3 regions of the Stenotrophomonas sp. YJH_SMC_122 genome follow, and region 3 is predicted to be linked to each of the others. Evidence: predicted binding sites of a transcription regulator. Region 3 holds the regulator's gene; each other region holds the start of a gene.
The links. The regulator HrcA, encoded in region 3, represses chaperone genes, less so after heat shock. The targets are predictions, from matches to a motif close to TTNGCACTCNNNNNNNNNGAGTGCNAA.
Positions count from the first base shown of each region.

Region 1: a site for HrcA is predicted at 2,059-2,085, ahead of AC5P66_RS13330 (co-chaperone GroES). Genes of this name have one in related genera too.
Region 2: a site for HrcA is predicted at 1,625-1,651, ahead of rpoH (RNA polymerase sigma factor RpoH). Genes of this name have one in related genera too.

Region 1 is NZ_JCAFST010000009.1:78,056-82,210, forward strand. Features, by position in the region: gene groL (chaperonin GroEL) at 1-1,643, opposite strand, end outside; gene AC5P66_RS13330 (co-chaperone GroES) at 1,725-2,012, opposite strand; gene AC5P66_RS13335 (endonuclease) at 2,326-4,116, shown strand.
Region 2 is NZ_JCAFST010000009.1:114,681-118,835, forward strand. Features, by position in the region: gene purD (phosphoribosylamine--glycine ligase) at 1-633, shown strand, start outside; gene rpoH (RNA polymerase sigma factor RpoH) at 738-1,613, opposite strand; gene ung (uracil-DNA glycosylase) at 1,892-2,605, opposite strand; gene AC5P66_RS13515 (response regulator) at 2,602-3,444, opposite strand; gene ftsX (permease-like cell division protein FtsX) at 3,452-4,155, opposite strand, start outside.
Region 3 is NZ_JCAFST010000015.1:4,697-8,851, reverse strand. Features, by position in the region: gene dnaK (molecular chaperone DnaK) at 1-431, opposite strand, end outside; gene grpE (nucleotide exchange factor GrpE) at 613-1,128, opposite strand; gene hrcA (heat-inducible transcriptional repressor HrcA) at 1,192-2,256, opposite strand; gene recN (DNA repair protein RecN) at 2,372-4,033, shown strand; gene AC5P66_RS17605 (LysR family transcriptional regulator) at 4,144-4,155, opposite strand, start outside.

The DNA.
Region 1 (4,155 bases), on a different contig from region 3:
TCCATGCCGCCCATGCCGCCCATGCCACCCATGCCACCAGCGCCGCCCATGGCCGGCTCGTCCTTCTTCGGAGCTTCGGCAACCATGGCTTCGGTGGTGATCATCAGGCCGGCGATCGAGGCCGCGTTCTGCAGGGCCGAACGGGTCACCTTGGTCGGGTCCAGGATGCCGAACTGCAGCATGTCGCCGAACTCGCCGGTGGCCGCGTTGTAGCCGAAGCTGCCGGTGCCTTCCTTGACCTTGTTGATGATGACCGACGGCTCGTCGCCGGCGTTGGCCACGATCTCGCGCAGCGGGGCTTCCATCGCACGCAGGGCGATCTGGATGCCGTGGTTCTGGTCTTCGTTGGCACCCTTCAGGCCGGCCAGCGCAGTGATCGCGCGGACCAGGGCGACGCCGCCGCCCGGAACCACGCCTTCTTCAACGGCCGCACGGGTGGCGTGCAGGGCGTCGTCGACGCGGTCCTTCTTTTCCTTCATTTCGATTTCGGTCGAGGCGCCGACCTTGATCACGGCAACACCGCCGGCCAGCTTGGCCACGCGTTCCTGCAGCTTCTCGCGATCGTAATCCGAGGAGGTGTCCTGGATCTGGGTCTTGATCTGCGCCACGCGTGCATCAACGTTGGCCTTGTCGCCGACGCCGTCGATGATGGTGGTGTTCTCCTTGGAGACCTGCACCTTCTTGGCGCGGCCCAGGTCCTTGATGGTGGCCTTTTCCAGCGAGAGGCCGACTTCTTCGGAGATCACGGTGCCGCCGGTCAGCACGGCCATGTCTTCCAGCATCGCCTTGCGACGGTCGCCGAAGCCCGGGGCCTTGACGGCCACGACCTTGACGATGCCACGGATGGTGTTAACCACCAGGGTCGCCAGCGCTTCGCCTTCGACTTCTTCGGCGACGATCAGCAGCGGCTTGCCGGCCTTGGCGACGCCTTCCAGCACCGGCAGCAGGTCACGGACGTTGGAGATCTTCTTGTCGTGCAGCAGGATGAACGGGTCATCCAGGTCAGCGGTCTGCGACTGCTGGTTGTTGATGAAGTACGGCGACAGGTAGCCGCGGTCGAACTGCATGCCCTTGACCACGTCCAGCTCGTTGTCCAGGCCCGAGCCTTCTTCAACGGTGATGACGCCTTCCTTGCCGACTTCCTTCATCGCGTCAGCGATGATCTGGCCGATCGACTCATCCGAGTTGGCCGAGATGGTACCGACCTGGGCAATCGCCTTGTCGTCGGCGGTCGGCTTGGAGATGTTCTTCAGCTCGGCGACGGCAGCCGAAACGGCCTTGTCGATACCGCGCTTGAGGTCCATCGGGTTCATGCCGGCGGCAACGGCCTTGGCGCCTTCGCGGATCAGGGCCTGGGCCAGCACGGTGGCGGTGGTGGTGCCGTCGCCGGCATCGTCGTTGGTGCGCGAAGCAACTTCCTTCACCATCTGCGCGCCCATGTTCTCGAACTTGTCAGCCAGTTCGATTTCCTTGGCGACGGAGACGCCGTCCTTGGTGATGGTCGGGGCGCCGAAGCTCTTTTCCAGCACGACGTTGCGGCCCTTCGGGCCCAGGGTGGCCTTGACGGCATTGGCGAGAACATTGACGCCGCGCACCATGCGCGAACGGGCGTCTTCACCGAAACGAATATCCTTGGCAGCCATTGCATTTACCTCATTGGTAGCGCCGGACGATGCCCGGCGGCTGGGAGTCTGGGATCAGGTTGAAACAGGTCGCGCCGGGGCTCAGCCGATGACGGCGAGCACGTCGTCTTCGCGCAGGACCTTGTATTCGACGCCTTCGCTCTTGTACGAGCTGCCGGCGTACTGGCCGTAGATGACCTTGTCGCCGACCTTCAGCGACGGCGCGCGCACGTTGCCGTTGTCCAGCGGCTTGCCCGGGCCGACGGCCACGACCTCACCCTTGGTGGACTTTTCCTTGGCCGAGTCGGGGATGACGATGCCACCGGCGGAGATTTCGTCGGCTTCGATCGGCTTGACCACAACGCGGTCGTGCAGCGGCTTGATGCTCATAGGAGACCTCTTAAGTGATTGATTGGTCTAAAAAAGTCCGGCGATGTTAGCACTCACCCCAGGCGAGTGCCAGAACCGCACGTGAAGAAACCCGACAACGTCGGGAGCAGGGCAGAGATGGAGCCCCGCCGCCCCCTTTCAAGGGCGGAACTAAAAAAAATTTTCCCGCCCGCGCGCCTCGCCCAAGGCGTCGGTCCTGGACAATTTCGGTGACAAGCGTCGCACTGTCAGATATCTGACGTTCATTTACGACAAAGTGTCACTGGATCGGCCTTAGGCTCGGTCAGGCATTCCCAATCACAAGGAGTCGTCGATGCGATTGCTGTCCCCGCTTGCCGCCGCCTGCCTGCTGGCGCTGGCCACTGCGCCGGTCCAGGCCGAGGTCTTCATCAATGAACTGCACTACGACGACAGCACCGCCGCCGGTGACGTCGGCGAAGCGATCGAGGTCGTAGCCACTGCCGGTGAGGACCTGTCCGGCTACCGCCTGTACCTCTACAACGGCAGCAATCCGTCGGCCGCCACCGTCTATGCCAACAATCCGGTCCCGGCCGGCACCGCCGCCGGCTGCGGCAGCGCCACCATCGCCGTGGTCAACTATCCGACCAACGGCATCCAGAATGGTCCGAACGACGGCATCGCCCTGGTCGATGCCAGCGGCAAGGTGGTCCAGTTCCTCAGCTACGAGGGCGCCATCACCGCCTCCGGTGGCCCTGCCGCCGGCATGACCAGCCAGAACATCCCGGTGGCCGAAAGCAACAGCACGGGGCCGGGTACGTCACTGCAGCTGACCGGCAGCGGCAGCCAGTACACCCACTTCACCTGGGCCGATTCGGCCGGCCAGACCTTCGGCAGCTGCAACAACGGCCAGACCTTCAGCGGCGGTGGCACGCCAGGCCCGAACACGCCGCCGTCAGTCTCCACCACCACCCCGGCGCAGGGCAGCAGCACCTTCCCCGCTGCCGCCGACCTGGAAGTGGTGTTCAGCGAGACGGTGAACCTGGCCAGTGGCGCCTTCGCCCTGAGCTGCGGCACCTCCGGCACCGTGCCGCTGACCTTCCCGGCCAGCGGCCGCAGCGTGAAGCTGTCCACCAATACCGCGCTGGTGGCTGGTGAAGCCTGCCGCTTCGACATCCGCGCCGCGCGCATCACCGACCTGCAGGGCGCGCATCCGGCCGCCGACAGCCGCATCGCCTTCACCGTGGCCAGCACCGGCGGCAATCCGGACCCGGGCAACCCGGGCGTGCCGGCCGGCTACTACTCCAGGGTCAACACCAGCAGCCCCAGCCAGCTGCGCTGCTCGCTGCACGCCACCATCAAGGGCCATACCGCCTACCCGTACAGCGGCTCGGGCACCAGCACCTGGACCATCCTGGAAATCGCCGACGAGGATCCGAACAACCCGAACCGCATCCTCGATGCCTACCGCAACCGCAGCTACGCCAAGGTCAGTGATCGTGCGGGCACCGGCAGCGGCCTGACCTACAACCGCGAGCACACCTGGCCGAACTCGCTGGGCTTTGCCACCACCACCGGTGACAAGGGCCTGCCCTACGCGCCGTACACCGACACCCACATGCTGTACCTGACCGACGCGCAGTGGAACGCCGACCGTGGCAACAAGCCGTTCGGCAAGTGCGATGCCAGCTGCGGCGAGCGTGCCACCGAAGCCAACAACGGCCAGGGCGGCGGCAGCGGCGGCTATCCGGGCAACTCCAACTGGGTGCGCACGCCGGACGGCAACACCGGCACCTTCGAGGTGTGGGGCAAGCGCAAGGGCGACATGGCGCGTGCGGTGATGTACATGGCGATCCGCTATGAGGGCGGCAAGGATGCGGCCACCGGTCAGTCCGAGCCGGACCTGGAGCTGACCGACGACCGCAGCAAGATCGTCAAGACCAGCAGTTCGCCGGCCTACATGGGCCTGCTGTCGACGCTGATCGACTGGCACCTGTCCGATCCGCCGGATGATGCCGAGCGTGCCCGCAATGACGTGGTCTACAGCTTCCAGGGCAATCGCAACCCGTTCATCGACCACCCCGAGTGGGCGACCCCGGCCCTGTTCACCTCGGCCAAGCCAGCCACCTGCCAGCTGGCCAACTGACCGCGCAACGCTGCGGTCTACTGCCGCCGCCGGGCCCTG
Region 2 (4,155 bases), on a different contig from region 3:
GTCGGCGACGGCGACACCGGCCCCAACACGGGTGGCATGGGCGCGTACTCGCCGGCGCCGGTAGTGACGCCGGAGGTGCATGCACGCGTGATGCGCGAAGTGGTGAACCCGACCGTGCAGGGCATGATCGCCGACGGCATCCCGTTCACCGGTTTCCTCTACGCCGGCCTGATGATCGATGCCAGCGGCGCGCCGAAGGTGATCGAATTCAACGTGCGCTTCGGCGATCCGGAAACCCAGCCGGTGATGCTGCGCCTGCAGTCGGACCTGGTCGAGCTGGTGGAAGCGGCGATTGATGGCCGCCTGGACCAGGTAGAAGCGCAGTGGGATGCGCGCCCGTCACTGGGCGTGGTACTGGCCGCGAAGCCCTACCCGGAAGCGCCGATCACCGGTGACGTGATTTCCGGCCTGGGCGACGTGCCAGCCAGCGCCAAGGTGTTCCATGCCGGTACGGCGTTGGATGCCCACGGCCAGGTGGTCAGTGCCGGCGGGCGCGTGCTGTGCGTGGCGGCACTGGGTGACAGCGTGCGTGATGCGCAGACGAAGGCCTATGCCGGCGTGGCCAAGGTCAGCTGGGCCAACGAATTCCACCGCAACGACATCGGCTGGCGCGCGATCGCGCGCGAGGGGTGAGGCGGGTGCGGCATCAGGGCATCCACGTGGCGTGGATGAGAACGCCGCAAAAAACAAAAAGGCCCGGCAATGCCGGGCCTTTCTTCATTCCAACGCCTTCCCGCTTACGCGGTGAACAGCGCCTTCATCTTCTTCAGCGCGTTCGCCTCGACCTGGCGGATGCGCTCGGCGGACACGCCGTACTCGTCGGCCAGCTCCTGCAGCGTCACCTTGCTGTCGGCATCCAGCCAGCGACGACGGATGATGTCGCGCGAACGCGCATCCAGTTCGGCCAGGCCTTCGCGCAGCAGCTGCATCTGGTTGTCTTCGTTGTCCTCGCGCTCGTAGGCCATCGACGGGTCTTCGTCATCGGCAACCAGGAACGCAGCCGGCGACGGCGGTGCGTGTTCGTTGTCCTCGTCGGTCGGCGCATCGAAACCGATATCGCGACCGGACAGGCGCGACTCCATTTCCATGACCTCGCGCTCGGACACGTTCAGGTCCTTGGCCACCGCGCTGACTTCCGCCGCGTTCATCCAGCCCAGGCGCGTCTTCGACTTGCGCAGGTTGAAGAACAGCTTGCGCTGCGCCTTGGTGGTGGCGACCTTCACGATGCGCCAGTTCTTCAGGATGAACTCGTGCATTTCGGCACGGATCCAGTGCACGGCGAAGGAGACCAGGCGCACGCCCATGTCCGGGTCGAAGCGCTTGACCGCCTTCATCAGGCCGATGTTGCCTTCCTGGATCAGGTCGCCCAGCGCGAGGCCGTAGCCGTTGTAGCCGCGGGCCACGTGCACCACGAAGCGCAGGTGCGAATGCACCAGCTCGCGGGCGGCGTCCAGATCGTTGCCGTCGCGGAAGCGACGGGCCAGGTCCTGTTCGTCATCGACCGACAACACCGGGATCTGGTGCACGGCACCGATGTAGGCGTCCAGCGAACCGAGCGCACTGGGAATCGGGAGATTGTTTGCCACAAGGGCAGTAGAGGTGTTCTGGCTCATAGGCACCCATCTTAGCAGTCCGGGATTTGGACTGCTAAAGGAGGAAAAAGTTCCAGCATCCTATTGATGCAACACTGGTCCCAAACAGAGCCCTACCGTAGCGCGATTTGATGACAGTGGCGAGCACGCTTTTCGGGATTCACAATCCCTTGCAATTCAAGCAATTACCTGCCGTAAAGCGGCCGATTCCAGTCAAGCGGAGCTGAACGGGCCGTTCTGGAGGCCCATTCAGGCCCGGGGACGTTGCCCGGTGTTCAGGCCCAGCGGCCCGCCGGCGCTCAGAGCGCCGAACGCGGCGGCAGCGACCAGTCGATCGGGGTCTGGCCGCGGCGCTGCAGGTACTCGTTGGCCATCGAGAAATGCCGGCAGCCGAGGAAGCCACGATGGGCCGACAGCGGCGACGGGTGCGGCGACTTCAGCACGCGATGGCGACGGGTATCGATGACCTTGCCCTTCTGCTGCGCATAGGCACCCCACAGCATGAACACCAGGCCTTCGCGTTCGCGGTTGAGCACGTCCACCACGTGATCGGTGAAGCCCTCCCAGCCACGTCCCTGGTGGGCGCCAGCCTTGCCCTCTTCCACCGTCAGCACGGCATTGAGCAGCAGCACCCCACGTTGCGCCCACGGAATCAGGCAGCCGTGGTCCGGGCGCGGGATGCCGAGATCGCTCTCGATCTCCTTGTAGATGTTCAGCAGCGACGGCGGCACCGGCACGCCCGCCGGCACCGAGAAACTCAGGCCATGCGCCTGGCCGCGGCCGTGGTACGGGTCCTGCCCGAGGATCACCACCTTCACCTGCTCGAACGGCGTGGCGTCGAACGCGGCGAAGATCTGCGGGCCGGGCGGGAACACCGCCGCACCACTGGCCTTGCGCTGGCGCAGGAAGCTGGACAGCTCGCGCATCTGCGGCTGCAGCAGGTAATCGCCGACATGCTGCTTCCAGCTCGGTTCCAGCTGGATCGTCGGGGTGTCAGCTACTTCATCCATCATCGAATCAGGGGTCCATCGTTCAATCGGGCCAGGCGCAGCTGGAACAGCACCTTGGTGACCAGCAGCCGCTCTTCGATCGGCTTGAGCACCAGGTCGTTGGCACCGGACTGCAGCAGCCCGGTCTGGTTGTGCGGGTTGCCGTCACCGGTCATCACCAGCACCGGCAGGCGGCGCTTGCCGTAACCGAAGTCCACGCGCACGCGCTGCACCACGTCGCGCCCACTCAGTTCGCCCTTCAGGGTGACATCGGTCAGCACCAGGTCGATGCGGTGGCGGCTGCGGCCCAGCGACTCGGCAGTGAGCAGGGTGAATGCCTCTTCGGCGCTGACCACGTGCAGGACGTTCAACTGCTGCCGCTCAAGCATGCGCTTGGTGGCCTCGGCCACCACGCGGCTGTCCTCGATGTAGAGGATGGTGGCGCCGGGGATGGTCTGCGGCTGCACGTAGCCACGGATGAAGGTCGCCAGTGCCTCATGGCCCAGCGCCTTGTCGAAATAGTCGGTGACGTACTCGGTGAAGCGACGCTGCTCCAGGTGCTGCTGGGCATCGCCGGACACAACGATCACCGGCACATAGGCCTGACCGGCGGCTTCGCGCACCATCCGCGCCAGCGCCAGACCGTCGCCATCGCGCAGGGTCAGCGAGGTCGTCACCAGGTCCACCGGGCCCTGCGCCAGCGCCTGCTGCGCATCCTCGATGCTGTCGCAGCCGATCACCTCCACGCCCGGCAGGTCACGCTGCAGGACATCGGCGATCAGCTTGCGCACCAGCTTCGAACCATCGACCACCATCACCCGCGTCGCGGGCCCTTCAAGGTGCTTCAGCGCTTGCGGTTGCATGCCGGTCTCAGGTGTCGGTCGGGCGGGTCTGGCGGAGGAAGTGGCCGGTTACCAGCCAGGCGCCCAGCCAGCCCAGCAGCAGCGTGCCGACCAGGACCAGGCCGCCGTGCAGCAGGTCCAGGCCATGCAGCACGAACGGGCTGCCGTAGCTGCGCGAGAGTTCGGCCAGCGGCACGCGCAGGGCGGCACCGGCGGCGCCGATCAGGGCCAGCGCTACCGCGCCGGCGCCCAGCCCGTACCACGCGCCCAGGTACAGGAACGGGCGGCGGATGAAGCCATCGCTCGCGCCGAGCAGCTGCAGCACGCCGATCTCTTCGCGACGGGCCTGGATGTCAAGGCGCACCGTGTTGCCGACCACCAGCGCGGCGCCCACGCCGAGCAGCACCGACAGCACCTGCACCAGACGTGCACCGAACGCCAGCCAGGCGTCCAGGCGCTGGCGCCACAGCGCATCGTGCTGCACCAGATCGGCCTCGGGCAGGCTTTCCAGCGCGCGTGCCAGACGTGCGTCGTCCTTGCCCTGGCCCGGGGTGATCACCAGCAGCGAGGGCAACGGATTGTCGTTGAGCGCATCGATCGCCTCACCGAGGCCGGCATCGCGCAGTTCCTGCAGGCCCTGCTCGGGTGTGCGCACATTCACTCCGGCCACATCATCGCGGTCGCGCAGCTGGCCGGCCAGGCGAAGCGCACCGGGACCATCGACGTTGCTCT
Region 3 (4,155 bases):
GGCACGGTGATGACCGCTTCGGTGACCTTCTCACCGAGGAAGTCCTCGGCGGTCTTCTTCATCTTCTCCAGCACCTTGGCCGAGATTTCCTGCGGGGCCATCTTCTTGCCGTCGCTGGTGGCGACCCAGGCGTCGCCATTGTCATGGGCCAGGATGCTGTACGGGACATGGGCAATGTCCTTCTGCACCTCACCGTCGGTGAACTTGCGGCCGATCAGGCGCTTCACCGCGTAGAAGGTGTTCTTCGGGTTGGTCACGGCCTGGCGCTTGGCCGAGGCACCGACCAGGACTTCGCCGTCCTTCGTGTAGGCGACGATCGACGGGGTGGTGCGATCGCCTTCCGAATTCTCGATGACGCGGGCCTTGCCGCCGTCCATGATCGCCACGCACGAGTTGGTGGTGCCGAGGTCGATACCAATGATCTTGCCCATGGGGGAGACTCCTGAGGATGCTTGTTGGGGTCAGTCCGGCCGTTCGGCCGGTGGATGAATACGATGTGGGGGAGGCCCGTGGAACATTCAAGCCACCTCCCGAACGCTGTGTTTCCGATGATCCGCCGCGTTCAGCGTCGGGTCGGGTGACGGGTCTGTCCGCCGCCCCGGCCCCGCGGGATCAATCGGCGGCCACTACCACCAGCGCCGGCCGCAGCAGGCGCTCGTTGAGCAGGTAGCCCTTCTGGAACACGGTCACCACGCTGCCCGGGGCGGCGCCCGGGGTCGGCGCCTGGCTGATGGCCTGGTGGTGCTCCGGGTTGAACGGCTGGCCGATCGGGTCGAGCAGGACCAGGCCGTTGTCGGCAGCGACCTTGAGCAGCTGCTTGTAGGTCAGCTCCAGGCCTTCGCGCAGCGGGTGCGGGTCGTCGCCGGCGGCCTTCAGGCCGGCATCCAGGCTGTCGAACACCGGCAGCAGCTCGCCCAGCAGCTTCTCGTTGGCGAACTTGCGGGCCTGCTCGATGTCACGGGCAACACGCTTGCGCTGGTTTTCCAGGTCGGCGCGCTCACGCAGCGCATCGGCCTTGACCTGCTCGACTTCGGCGCGCAGGCGCTCGACTTCGTCGTTGACGCCGGCGGTGGCAGCCGCATCGGCGGCACTCTGCTGGGATTCGATATCTGGCTGTTCGTGGTTCATGTCTGGGTCCCTGGCGGTCACTCTCCGCCTCCACCCACCCTAGTGTGGGCGGGATGCTGCGTTTCAAGCGTCGGATGTTCCCGGCGTGCGCCCGGCCGGCGAAAAGGCCGCGCCAAGCACATCGGCGGTGGCCTGGACCAGCGGGATCACCCGGTCGTAGGCCATCCGCTTGGGACCAATCACGCCCAGCACGCCCAGCACCTGGCCATTGGCGGTGTACGGGGCAGTGACCAGCGAGACGCCCTGCAGCGGCATCATTCCGGTCTCTTCGCCGATGAAGATGCGCACCCCCGGCGCCTGGATGGTCCGCTCCAGCAGCTGCAGGATCTCGCGCTTGCTGGAGAACAGTTCGAACAGTTCGCGCAGGCGCTCCAGGTCGGACAGGTCCTGCACCCCCATCAAGCGGGTCTGGCCGGCCACCAGCATGTCGTCGGCCGCCGGCTGCAGGGCCTGCTCGGCCAGTTCGATGCTGTGGGCGAGCAACTGCTCCAGTTCGGACCGGGCGTCGCGCAGCTCCAGCAGCAGGCGGGTACGGATCTCGGCCATCGGCAGGCCGGCGAAATGCGCGTTGAGGTAGTTGGCGACCTGCTCCAGCTGGCCTGGCGCAAACTCCTGCCGGGTCTCGATCACCCGGTTCTGCACCTCGTTGTCGGCAAATACCAGGATCGCCAGCACCCGGCGCCCGTCCAGAGCCACGAAATCGATCTGGCGGAAGGCGAACTGCTCGCGCCGCGGTGCGCTGACCACGCCGACGAAGTGGCTCATCGCCGAAAGCAGCTCCGAGGCGCTGCCGAGCAGGGCCTGAGTACTGCCGCCGCCGGCCAGTTCCTGGCGCAACCGGGCCAGCTCGCCCTCGCCCGGCGGCTGCATCTGCAGCAGGCTGTCGACGAACACCCGGTAGCCATGCGCGGTCGGGATGCGCCCGGCCGAGGTATGTGGCGAGGCCAGCAGGCCCAGATCCTCCAGGTCGCCCAGGATGTTGCGGATGGTGGCCGGGCTGACTTCCAGGCCGGCCACGCGCGCCAGCGTCTGCGAGCCGACCGGCTCGCCGTCCTGGATGTAGCGCGCGATCAGCGTGCGCAGCAGATGGCGCGCGCGTGGAGCAAGCTGGTCGGGAGAACCGTGCATGGAATCAACCTGTGAGACACGGACACTAGATAATGGCGACGCATCACCTTGGCAAGTCATTGGACCTCCCGCGCGCGCGTGCTAGCGTTGCGCGGCTGCTGATACCCCCTTACCCATGCTCAGACATCTTTCGATCAAGGATTTCGCCGTCGTCCGCGCCACCGAACTGGAGTTCGGGCCAGGCATGACCGTGGTTTCAGGCGAGACTGGCGCCGGCAAGTCGCTGATGGTCGACGCACTGGGCTTCCTGTCCGGCCTGCGCGCCGACAGCGGCGTGGTCCGCCATGGCGCCGCACGCGCCGAGCTTTCCGCCGAATTCGCGCTGGAGCAGCTGCAGGCCGCCCGCCAGTGGCTGGCCGACAACGAGCTGGACGACGAGGACCAATGCCAGCTGCGCCGCGTGATCCGCGCCGACGGCGGCTCGCGGGCCTGGATCAATGGCCGCCCGGTGACGCTGGCACAGCTGGGCGACCTGGCCTCGCTGCTGGTGGAGATCCACGGCCAGCATGAACAGCAGGCGCTGCTGGCGCGCCCGTCGCAGCTGGCCCTGCTGGATGCCTATGCCGGCAACGAGAACGAGCGCCGCCAGGTGCGCCACGCCGCCGCGGCCTGGCAGGCGCTGGTCGATGAATCGCTGGCGTTGTCGCAACAGGGCGACGTCAGTGACCGGATCGGCTTCCTGGAGCACCAGCTGCGCGAACTGGACCGCGAGGATCTTGAACCGGAATCGATTGCCGCGCTTGGCGCCAGCCACCGTCGCCAGGCCCACGCCAGCGCCCTGCTTAGCGCCTGCCAGGCCGCCAGCAACCAGCTCAACGGCGATGACGGCAGCTCTGCGCTGGACCTGCTGCAGCAGGTGCGCCACGAGCTGTCGCGTCTGATCGAGCACGACCCGCGCCTGGGCGAAGTGGACAGCCTGATCGAGAACGCCTCGATCCAGCTGCACGAAGCCCTGTCGCTGCTTGACCGCGTGCACGACGATCTGGATGCCGACCCGGAACAGTTCGAGGAGAACGAGCGCCGCCTCGGTCGCCTGCACGACCTGGCCCGCAAGCACCGCGTGCCGATGGACGAACTGGGCGCGCAGCGCGAGCGCATGCATGCCGAAGTGGAGCAGCTGCGTGGCGCCGACGAGCGCCTGCAGCGCCTGGCCGGCGAGATCGACAAGGCCGCCGCCGCCTGGCGCGTACAGGCTGAAGTGCTGACCGCCAGCCGCCGCAGCGCCGCTGCCGAACTGTCGGCCACCACCACCGGCATCATCGCCGAGCTCGGCATGGGCGGCGGCCAGTTCCTGATCGAACTGGAGCCGCAGGACAGCGGCAAGCCCGACCCGCAGGGTGCCGAGCGCGTCGAGTTCCTGGTGGCGGCCAACGCCGGCCAACCGCCGCGCGCCCTGCGCAAGGTGGCCTCGGGCGGTGAACTGTCACGTATCTCGCTGGCCATCGAAGTGGCCGCGCTGGACCTGGATGCAGTGCCGACCATGGTGTTTGACGAGGTCGACTCCGGCATCGGTGGCGCGGTGGCCGACATCGTCGGCCAGAAGCTGCGCGCGCTCGGCGAGAAGCGCCAGGTGCTGTGCGTGACCCACCTGCCGCAGGTCGCCTCCAAGGGCCACGCCCATTACCGGGTCAGCAAGGCCCCGGTGGAAGGCATGACCCAGAGCGCAGTGGAAAAGCTGGACAATAAGGCGCGCGAGGAAGAGCTGGCGCGCATGCTCGGCGGCGTGGAAGTGAGCAAGGAAGCGCGGGCCGCCGCCCGCAAGCTGTTGCAGGTGTAACGCCGGCCGAGCCGGGCATTGGCTCGGCTTCCGCACGGTAGTGCCAGCCGCTGGCCGGCATCCCGATGCGGGTGGATGAAGATCATGGGGTTGCCGGCCAGCGGCCGGCACTACCCCCGTGG